2 regions of the Rhizobium sp. LjRoot258 genome follow, and region 2 is predicted to be linked to the other one. Evidence: predicted binding sites of a transcription regulator. Region 2 holds the regulator's gene; the other holds the start of a gene.
The links. The regulator LexA, encoded in region 2, represses DNA repair genes until DNA is damaged. The targets are predictions, from matches to a motif close to TGTTCNNNNTGTGTTCNG.
Positions count from the first base shown of each region.

Region 1 (5,639 bases), 870 kb from region 2:
CGGACGCCGAATGGGCGGCATTTGTGCGCAGCTTCAGGAAGGAAATGAAAGTGCCGGAGGCGAGCCACGTGCTCGACCTGTTGGCCACCCTTTCACATGCCAGCCATTTTTCAATCGGCTGTTACTGCGAGAATGAAAGCAGATGCCATCGAAGCGTGTTGCGGCGCCTGCTTGAAGAGCGGGATGCAACGTTTGCGGCGGAAGCCTGCGCCTAGCGCCCGCGCAGCATTGCGGCGAGCCGTGGCCTTGCTCACTCCGGGAATTTCTGCCTTTCTTTGCGAGATGATCACCCGGAGCCCAAGCCATGACCGAGCCCGGTCCAGAGGAGAAGATCGACGCGACATTCCGCAACGGCTCGCTAACAGCAGCCGGCATCATTCTCGGCTTTTCCTTGAGCTTCATAAGTCGCTGGGTCTCCAATCCGAACGATTGGAGCCGGATAGACATCTTTCCGATGTTGCTCCTCACTGTGGGGATAGCTCTGCAGGTCAAGGTTTTCGCCGACCTCTTGGCTCGGGACTCGCTGATTGCTGCCAAATATGATCGTGCCAGACGGCTGTTTCTGATCGGCATCGCGGTCGTCGCGGCCGGGATCGGGCTGGCATTGATCAATGACATACTGGGACTGGGATCGATGCCGATCCTGGGGTGAGCGGGCGCCACGCCCGCTCAGTGAGTTCGGACTTACTCGGTGTCGCGGCAAGCGCGGCCGTTCGCATAGACGGCGACCATGAGCGAGGCTGCGATCAGAGATAGCGAATAGCGTTTTATCTGCGTCCTCCTTCTCTCCCGCAATCAGCGCGCGCCGGGGTTCATTATGCGGGAGGGAGGACGAGGTTGGCGAGCAGGCTGATTTCCGCTCTACGAAACCCGCTCCACAAACCCATCGAGCACTCTCTTCTGGCCAGCCCGGTCAAAATCGATGGTCAGCTTGTTGCCCTCGATCTCGATGATGTTGCCGTTGCCGAATTTCAGGTGGAAGACGCGGTCTCCGGTCTTGAACTTCGAGGGCTCGGTCGCTGTGGATTTTGCCACCAGTTCGCCATCGATGGTGCGGCCGCGCGGGCCGCTTTCGCCGTAGCCGATGCGTTCCACGGCGTGGCCGGAACGGGTGCCCCAGTTGTCGCGGGTGGCGTCCGTCTTGTTCTGCTGCGCACGCTTCCAGCCCGGCGTCGAATAAGAGTTGGCGAAGGGATCGGCCTTGTCGAAGCGCGATTGGCCGTAGCCGCCGCGACCATAGCCGCCGTAGCTCTGCTCGGCTTCCGCCACTTCGACATGCGTTTCCGGCAGTTCATCGAGAAAACGCGACGGGATGGTGGATTGCCAGAGACCGTGGATGCGTCGGTTGGAGACGAACCAGATGTGGCAGCGGTGCTTGGCGCGGGTGATGCCGACATAGGCGAGGCGGCGTTCTTCTTCGAGGCCGGCGCGACCGCTTTCGTCGAGCGAACGCTGGTGCGGGAAGAGACCTTCCTCCCAACCCGGCAGGAAGACGGTGTCGAACTCCAGGCCCTTGGCGGAATGCAGCGTCATGATCGAGACGGCGTCGAGATTTTCATTCTGCTCGGCGTCCATGACCAGCGAGACGTGCTCCAGAAAGCCGCGCATCGATTCGAAGCTTTCCATCGAGCGGATGAGTTCCTTCAGGTTTTCGAGACGGGTCGGCGCGTCGGCCGACTTGTCGTTCTTCCACATGTCGGTATAGCCCGACTCTTCGAGGATCTGCTCGGCAAGCTCGGTATGGGGCGTATTTTCGAGCATTCCCTGCCAGTGGCGGAACGATTGGACGACATCGAAGAGAGCCTTGCGGGCCTTCGGCTTCAACTCGTCGGTCTCGATCATGTCGGCGGCTGCCGCCAGCATCGGGATATCGCGGGCGCGAGCGTAATCGTGAAGGGCGCGCACCGTCGTGTCGCCGAGACCGCGCTTCGGGGTGTTGATGATGCGCTCGAAGGCGAGGTCGTCGGCAGGCTGTGCGACGAGGCGGAAATAGGCCAGGGCATCACGGATCTCGAGGCGCTCGTAGAAGCGTGGGCCGCCAATCACGCGGTAGTTGAGGCCCAACGTCACGAAGCGGTCTTCGAATTCGCGCATCTGGAAGGAGGCGCGCACGAGGATCGCCATGTCGTTCAGCAGATGCCGCTTGCCATCGGGATCGCCGCGCTGAAGCTGCTCGATTTCCTCGCCGATTTCCCTGGCTTCCACTTCGGAATCCCAGGAGGCGTGCACCTGGACCTTGATGTCTTCGGGATCGCTGCGATCGGTGAAGAGCGTCTTGCCGAGGCGGCCTTCGTTGTGAGCGATCAGATGGCCGGCCGCACCGAGGATATGTGCCGTCGAACGGTAGTTGCGCTCCAGCTTGATGACCTTGGCGCCCGGGAAATCCTTCTCGAAGCGCAGGATGTTGTCCACCTCGGCGCCGCGCCACCCATAGATCGACTGGTCGTCGTCGCCGACGCAGCAAACGTTCTGCTGCTCACCCTTGGGGCGCTGCGCGAGCAGCCGCAGCCACATGTACTGGGCGGTGTTGGTGTCCTGATATTCGTCGACGAGGATGTAGCGAAAGCGGCCGTGGTACTCCTTCAGAAGATCCGGGTTCTTCCGGAAAATCGCGATCGGGTGCATCAACAGATCGCCGAAATCGCAGGCGTTCAGCGTCGAAAGCCGTTGCTGGTAGGCGAAGTAAAGTTCACGGCCCTTGCCGTTGGCGAAGGCGCGTGCGTCGCCTTCCGCGATGTCGCCGGGGCCGAGGCCCTTGTTCTTCCAGGTGTCGATCATGCCGGCGAACTGCTTGGCAGGCCATCGCTTGTCATCGAGACCTTCCGCCTGGATGAGCTGCTTGATCAGACGGACGACGTCGTCGGTATCGAGAATCGTGAAGTCGGAGCGCAGGCCGACCATTTCGGCATGGCGGCGCAGAAGCCTCACGCCGATCGAGTGGAAGGTGCCGAGCCAGGGCATGCCCTCAACAGCACCGCCGACGAGCACGGCAATGCGCTCCTTCATCTCGCGGGCAGCCTTGTTGGTGAAGGTGACGGCGAGGATCTGCGAGGGGAATGCGCGGCCGGTGTTGAGGATATGGGCAATGCGCGTCGTGAGGACACGTGTCTTGCCGGTGCCTGCGCCCGCGAGCACGAGGACGGGGCCTTCCAGCGTTTCGACGGCTTCGGTCTGCTCGGGGTTCAAGCCGGAAAGGTAATCGGGGCGCTTGCCGCCATCTCTAGCGGCCATGGCCCGGGCGGCGAGCCCTCCGGCGGCGGAAGCGGCGGGGGTCGGCTGCTTGCGCGGCGGCTCGCCCGGCTCTTCATCGAAGAAGGGGATATCGTCGAAACTATTGCTCATGGCGCGTAATGTAGTGATTCGGGATGGAAAGACCAGAAAAGATGTTCTGCTTTCATTCCGGTCGGATGGCTGTCCTCAGCTTGTATCTGGCGTGAGAGGGCAGCAACGGCAGCGAATTGCCGGCATGTGGGGCGAGATTCGTTCCCGGCGGTACCGCATCCCTCATAAACGTCAGAAAACAACCGTCATTTGACCCGAACGAAGAGACTCTGCGAAAACCTGCGCGGAGCGATTGGCCGATACTCCGTCGATAACTCAGTCTTGATATTACAATTCAGTAATGAGGGGCCAATTCGCTTGCCGGTGATCAGCAAAGAGACAATATTGTCGCAGACGTGCGGCAATTTGTCCTGCGAACGCCTCTTTCGATAGACCCTGGACCAGCCTCTAGTCCCTCTGGAGACGTGAATGCCATTTTGGAAGCAGTTTATAGTTTGCCTTGTCGTGATTGCTGCCGGCTTTGCTGGATGGGTTTACTTTGTGCCGGGAGCTGGCGAGACGCTGCGCAAGGCCGGCTTTTCGGAGGTTTCCAAGCTGGCGCCCGACGAGGCTGTACCGCAGCTGGCGGCCAGTGGAGAAGGGCAGTCGAGGCGTCGCGGTGGCGGCGCCAATGCCCCCGTTCTGGTCGCCACGCAAGCCGTTGTTCGTGGCGTCGTCAATGATCGGTTGAGCGCCATCGGCACAGGGGATGCGATCCGCTCCGTCGTAGTGATGCCGCAGGCGAGCGGCACGATCCGCGAAATCCTCATCAAATCGGGCGACAGGATCACCAAGGGGCAGGTCCTTGCGAAGCTCGACAGCGAAGAGCAAGTCATCGCTCGCGGTCAGGCGGATGTGGCGCTGAAGAGCGCCATCGAGAAATCCAGTCTCTACCACAACATCAAATCCAGCGTATCGCGCATGGATGTCTTCGATGCCGAAATCGCGGAGCAGGGCGCGCGGCTGCAGCTGCAGGCCGCCGAGCTCAATCTTGAACGCCGCAGCATCGTTGCGCCGATCGATGGCATCGTCGGCATTATCCCTATCAACATCGGCGACAACGTCTCGACAACCACGCCTGTCGCGACGCTCGACGACCGAACGGAAATTCTTGTCGACTATTGGGTGCCCGAGCGCTTCGCCAACACCATAACGGTCGGCCAGCCGGTTGAGGCAACGTCGGTAGCCCGGCCCGGTCGGGTGTTCTCGGGTGCGGTCGAAGCAATCGACAACCGCATCGACGCCGCCAGCCGCACAATGCGCGTTCGGGCCCGCATCGACAACGCATCGGACGAGCTGCGCGCCGGCATGTCCTTCAATGTCGGGATGAAGTTTGGGGGTGACCGATATCCGGCGGTCGATCCGCTTTCGGTCCAGTGGGACTCGCAAGGGGCTTTTGTTTGGAAGGTCGTCGACGGCAAGTCCGGCAAGGTACGGGTCAGTATCGTGCAGCGCAATCCCGACTACATTCTCGTCAAAGCCGATCTGAAGGATGGCGATGCCATCGTCACCGAGGGCCTGCAGCGCGTCCGTGAGGGCGGCGGGGTGCGGGTTGCCGGCGAAGTCGCGTCGAATTCGGAGCCTGCCACGCAATGAACGTGATCGAGATGCAGGACAAGCCGGCTTCCGGCAAACAGACCTTTACCGCGCTGTTCGTCCGACGCCCCATCCTTGCGCTGGTCTTCAATGCCTTGATGATCGTCGCCGGCCTTGCGGCCTATGGCGGAATCGAAGTGCGCGAACTGCCTGATGTCGATCGGCCCGTCGTGACCGTTCGCACCACTTTCGAGGGTGCGTCGCCGCAGACGATCGACCAGGAACTGACGAAGGTGATCGAGGGCGCGGCCGCTCGCGTCAGCGGCCTCAAGTCGATTTCCTCCAGTTCGCAGTTCGGCCAGAGCCGGGTGACGCTCGAATTCTCCGATACAATCGATCTTGCCGTCGCGGCAAACGATGTGCGCGACGCCATCGGCCGTATCGCAGATCGTCTGCCCGAGGAGGCGGATGCGCCGCAGATCGTCAAGGCGGATTCGGATTCTCAGCCGATCGTGCGACTTGCCGTGACCTCGTCCAAGCTCAACATGGATGACCTGACCCTTCTCGTGGAAAACCAGGTCATCGACCGCCTTGCCTCGGTCGACGGTGTTGCCGATGTCGAAACCTATGGCGACCAGGAGAAGGTGTTCCGTGTCGACGTCAACCAGAGCGAACTTGCCAGTCGCGGGCTGACTGTTGGCGATCTGACGAAGGCGCTGTCGAGCGCTGCCCTCGATATGCCGGCCGGATCGTTGAAGAGCCCGACGCAGACGATCGTCGTG
Region 1 covers NZ_CAXUST020000001.1:2,235,938-2,241,576, reverse strand. Annotated here, with positions in the region: gene ACSQ9D_RS11135 (DUF488 domain-containing protein) at 1-215, shown strand, start outside; gene ACSQ9D_RS11130 (hypothetical protein) at 305-652, shown strand; gene ACSQ9D_RS11125 (ATP-dependent helicase) at 862-3,342, opposite strand; gene ACSQ9D_RS11120 (efflux RND transporter periplasmic adaptor subunit) at 3,751-4,917, shown strand; gene ACSQ9D_RS11115 (efflux RND transporter permease subunit) at 4,914-5,639, shown strand, end outside.
Region 1: the regulator LexA is predicted to act here: its motif matches at 3,385-3,402, upstream of ACSQ9D_RS11125 (ATP-dependent helicase).

Region 2 (5,639 bases):
CGAGAGCTCGGCGACGAGGCGGTGCACCTCAATCACCTGCTGTCTCGTTTCCGTCTCGACGATACGAGCAACTCCGTGACCAAGGGGTATCCCTCCGACAAACGGATGGCGCTTGCCGGTTGACGGCCGGCACCTTGTGCAGGTTCAGGCAGCCTTGGCGATCCCATCGAAGGCCAACAGCTTTTCGAGTAGCCGCGGCATATCCTTCAGGTGAACCATGTTCGGCCCGTCGGACGGCGCATTGTCAGGGTCTTCGTGCGTTTCGATGAAGACGCCGGCGACACCAACGGCAACGGCTGCCCGTGCCAGCGTCTCCACGAATTCGCGCTGGCCGCCGCTTGAGCCACCCTGCCCGCCCGGCTGCTGCACCGAATGCGTGGCGTCAAAGATCACGGGAGCGCCCATCGCCGCCATGATCGGCAGCGAACGCATGTCCGAAACCAGCGTGTTGTAGCCGAAGGAGGCGCCACGCTCGCAAAGCAGGATATTGGGGTTGCCGGTCGAGTTCAGCTTGTTGAGGACGTTCTTCATGTCCCAAGGAGCAAGGAACTGGCCCTTCTTGACGTTGATGGTGCGGCCGGTCTTGGCGGCTGCAACCAGCAGGTCGGTCTGGCGGCTGAGGAAGGCCGGGATCTGCAGGATGTCGACGACGGTCGCTACCTCGGCGCACTGCTCCTCGGTGTGGATGTCGGTTAGAACCGGAAAGCCATATTCCTTCTTGAGGTCAGCAAAGACCTCCAGCGCCGTTTCAAGGCCGATCCCACGCTGGGCCGACAGCGAGGTGCGGTTCGCCTTGTCGAAGGAGGACTTGTAGACGAGGCCGAGGCCAAGCTTGTCGCAGAGTTCCTTTAGCACGCCGGCGACCATGAAGGCATGGTCGCGGCTCTCCATCTGGCAGGGCCCAGCAATCAGCGACAGCTTACCGGCATTGGAAAAGGTGACGCGGCCGGCGCCTTCGCCAACCACGACTTCGGACTTTGTCTGGCTCATCGTTTCTCCTCAAAGGCGAAGAGCGCGCCCTGCCCGGCAGCCGCCTTCACCAGAATTCGATTGTTTTTGCGCGTGTAGGTCATCCCGTTAGCAGCCAAATGCGCTTCTGTCACGGCAAGATCGTCGACCTTGAAGACGATGGCAATGCCTCTCAGGCCGCGATCGGTCGACGCTGCAGGAAGGTCGAAATAGGCATACAATCCATCGGGGGATAGAATGCTGATCCTGGCATTCGGAGTGACGACGCTCACGCCGAAGGCGTCGTTGACAATGACCGGGCTGTGCGCCGCTGCGCGTACGAATGATCCGAACGCCTTGGGATCTGGCGAGACCAGAGCGATCTCTGCGATCCCATGGACGCCGTTTGCGTGCACATGCAGCGCTTTTCGATCGGCCGGCAGCGGATTGACCCGTTGGCACGTGAAAAAGAAGAAGTCCGGAGCCCGCAGATCCACCGCGAAAGCGAGCTTGAACGCGGCTGTGGCCTCCGATCCATCGGGCATCTTCATCGGTCGCTCGAACTGCAGCATCTCGCCGCCATTGATCCTTTCGGAAAGGAACCGAGCGTGGTCGCGATCGGCATCTGCGGTCGCGAAGACCACGGCAGAGAATCCATCATCCCCGCATCGAAACCGAAAGGCGCGATCACGCGCGGTGAAGACATTCCCTTTCTTTGCCGACGCCTCGTGCAGTTCCGCGCTGGCGACCCCCAGGGGCTCTAGGTAAGTTTCGTCGGAGAAGAATATGCAGGCGTTCTCGGTTCCAAACGGATGCCGGGCATCGGGCGCGACGGTGAATCCTAGTTTTCCGAGACGTTCGCGCGCGAGCCCAATATTGGAGACCGGCAGCACGATGTGGTCCAGCGGATGCGCTTCGCTCATAGCAACTCTCCGGAATTTGCGAAGATGTGCGCCGGGTAGCAGGACAATGCAACCCCCTTCGGCGCTTTCAGTCAAATGAGCTGAGAAAACTGAACAAGTTGCGGGCAAGTTTTACGAAAATTTAGGCACTTGCGGAACACATATGGAACATATAGTGTCTGTTCTGGCTTTGTTTCACGACTCTGGGGTTCAACTTCGATGCTGACGCGCAAACAACAGGAGCTTCTTCTCTTCATTCACGAGCGAATGAAGGAGTCCGGTGTCCCCCCTTCTTTCGATGAAATGAAAGATGCCTTGGACCTCGCGTCGAAGTCAGGCATTCATCGGCTGATTACAGCGCTCGAAGAACGTGGCTTCATTCGCCGACTGCCGAATCGGGCCCGCGCCCTGGAGGTCATCAAGCTTCCAGAGGCATATAACCCGAGCTTGCAACCCCGCCGCGGCTTTTCGCCGAGCGTCATCGAAGGCAGTCTCGGCAAACCGCAACCGGTTGCGCCACCGAAACCGGTAGCACATGCCGACAACGGCAGCTCCGCCTCTGTACCGGTTATGGGACGGATCGCCGCCGGTGTGCCGATTTCGGCAATCCAGAACAATACTCACGACATCACGGTTCCGGCCGACATGCTTGGCCCAGGCGAGCACTATGCGCTTGAGGTCAAGGGCGACTCGATGATCGAAGCGGGCATTTTCGATGGCGACACGGTGATCATTCGCAATGGCAGCACCGCAAATCCCGGCGACATCGTTGTCGCACTCGTCGATGACGAAGAAGCGACCCTCAAGCGCTTCCGCCGGAAGGGCGCCTCCATTGCGCTTGAGGCCGCGAACCCGGCTTATGAAACGCGTATTTTTGGACCCGACCGCGTCAAGGTTCAGGGCAAGCTCGTCGGCCTCATTCGTCGTTATCATTAGAGGCAGGCGGCTCACCGTCAAACGTGCCGCTTCGCCAGTTGTACGCCCGATGCGGCATCCAGGGGCGGTCAAGCGTGGTATAGGCGGCCGTAACGACGGGTGAGCCCAGGTCGTCTATCCCCTCGGCGGCGCCAGAGCCGCGCAGGATTTCTCCGGTGAACAGCAGTGCGCCCGACCGGCATTCGGTCGCACGCAGGCGAACGGGCGTCACGACGATATCGGCGGTATCGCACGCAGCGCCGACGTAAGCGAGGTTTTCGACGATTGTCAGAACGTAGCCGCTATCGTGCGGGGCGGTGCGCCAGGCGCCTTTCAGGCAAACGACGCGGTTTTCAACGCCCGTCGCAGAGGCTGCCGCAACGCATTGCGGGCATGACGCAATTCCTCATCCGAGAGTCCTGGAGCTTGGCCTTCGCTGTCCCCGCCGCCGGTCAGGGGCGATACGCTTCAGTACTCGGTAGCTGGTCTAGCTCCGCCGCCAGCGCCCTTCGCCATTGATCGAAAATCAGCGCCAACGCAACAAACCATGCCCCAAGGCGGATCGTTGGCCGGTCACTTGCGAGCTCAAACCAGAGGGCGGCGCCGGCCCCGAGGAAGACCGGAGAAAATACGAAGAACCGCCCATGATCCATCTCCGTCGCCACCGCGCGTCGAAACCACGAAGAGCAGCTGAGCGTCGCGGTCGTAACCCACGTTGGCCAGGAGACGGGTGATTGCGTGCGGAAGGCGCGCGGAGGCTTTTGACCAGATTGAGCCCGGACAAAGAACGCTCTGCCACGCGAGCAAGCGCATCCGCGCCGGGGGCGGCCTGTCTCACAAATGGCTTCAACCCCGGCATGCATCTGCGCCGAAAAACAGCCCCCTTGCAACCACAAAGCAAGCTCTTCAGGCTCGAGGCAACAATAATCGATTGAAATCTGAAGGAAAATCGGAAGCCAGAAAAGCCAAGGATAATCATCAGCTTCTGCTATGCGCAGGGCTCATCGCAGCAGTGCCCAAAAGTTGATACTGCGATGCACAAAATGGCATCACGGGAACTTGGCATTGGGCGCGCGATCATATAGCTATCGTCGACGACGCTTAACCCTATGGCGCTTTTATGGCGCCAACCGCCAGTTTGGAGGATCAGCATGACGGAACAAAGCGCAACACTGAAAATCGGTGATAAATCAGTCGATCTCGCCGTCAAGAGCGGCACGATCGGCCCTGACGTCATTGATATCGGCGCCCTGTACAAGCACACGGCTTCCTTCACGTACGATCCTGGTTTCACCTCGACCGCATCCTGTGAATCGAAGATCACCTACATCGATGGTGATGCCGGCGTATTGCTACATCGCGGTTATCCGATCGAGCAACTTGCCGAGCATGGCGACTTCCTCGAGGTCTGCTACCTGCTTCTCTACGGCGAACTGCCGACCGCGGCCCAGAAGAAGGATTTCGACTATCGCGTCACGCATCACACGATGGTGCATGAGCAGATGAGCCGGTTCTTCACGGGCTTCCGCCGCGACGCGCATCCGATGGCTGTCATGTGCGGCTGCGTCGGTGCATTGTCGGCCTTCTACCACGACTCCACCGACATCACGGATCCGCATCAGCGCATGGTCGCAAGCCTGCGCATGATCGCCAAGATGCCGACGCTTGCGGCCATGGCCTACAAGTATCACGTCGGCCAGCCCTTCGTTTACCCGAAGAACGATCTCGACTACGCCTCGAACTTCCTGCGCATGTGCTTTGCTGTTCCGTGCGAAGAATATGTCGTCAATCCGGTGCTGTCGCGCGCCATGGACCGCATCTTCATCCTGCACGCCGACCACGAGCAGAATGCATCGACCTCGACGGTCCGCCTCGCTGGCTCATCGGGTGCAAACCCGTTCGCCTGCATCGCCGCCGGCATTGCCTGCCTCTGGGGCCCGGCTCACGGGGGCGCCAATGAAGCAGCGCTGAACATGCTGACCGAGATCGGCACTGTCGACCGTATTCCGGAGTACATAGCCCGCGCCAAGGACAAGAACGATCCGTTCCGCCTCATGGGCTTCGGTCATCGCGTCTACAAGAACTACGATCCGCGCGCCAAGATCATGCAGAAGACGACGCACGAGGTTCTCGGCGAACTCGGCGTCAAGGACGACCCTTTGCTCGAGGTTGCAATGGAACTGGAGCGTATCGCTCTCACTGATGAATACTTCATCGAAAAGAAGCTCTATCCGAATATCGACTTCTACTCCGGCATCACGCTCAAGGCTCTGGGCTTCCCCACGACCATGTTCACCGTGTTGTTTGCTCTGGCCCGCACGGTGGGCTGGATTGCACAGTGGAACGAGATGATCGAAGACCCGGAGCAGCGTATCGGCCGTCCGCGCCAGCTCTACATCGGCGAGCCGCAGCGCGATTACCTGCCGGTCTCCAAGCGCTAAACCGCGACAGCAGACAGCAAAGAGCCCGGTCAGAAATGGCCGGGCTTTTTCTTTTGAAGGACGTCGAGAACGATCTCAGCCGCGTGTTCTCCGGGCGGCTTTTCCGTCTGCATCCTCTGCCAGAGGACGTCAAACCCCTCCATCATCGCCCGTCGCGGCAAGGTATCTGCCGAAAGCTTCTCCATCCAGCGTGCAAAGCTGCCGCCTCGGACGACTTCATTGATATATTCGGGCACGACAGTGTAGTCCGCGATCAGGTTCGGAAGGGCCGCGCTCCACGTCTTGATCTTGCTGGTCATGAGCTTGATGATCCAGTCGGTCTTGTAGGCCGAAATGCAGGGAACACCGGTCAGCGCAAGCTCCAGCACGACAGTCCCGGACGCGGCCATGGCCGCATCCGCTTCAGCGAATGCCTGCCACTTCGCCTCCACCC
Region 2 covers NZ_CAXUST020000001.1:1,367,309-1,372,947, reverse strand. Annotated here, with positions in the region: gene ACSQ9D_RS06915 (methyl-accepting chemotaxis protein) at 1-123, shown strand, start outside; gene kdsA (3-deoxy-8-phosphooctulonate synthase) at 145-990, opposite strand; gene ACSQ9D_RS06905 (VOC family protein) at 987-1,871, opposite strand; gene lexA (transcriptional repressor LexA) at 2,070-2,786, shown strand; gene gltA (citrate synthase) at 3,917-5,206, shown strand; gene lpxB (lipid-A-disaccharide synthase) at 5,236-5,639, opposite strand, start outside.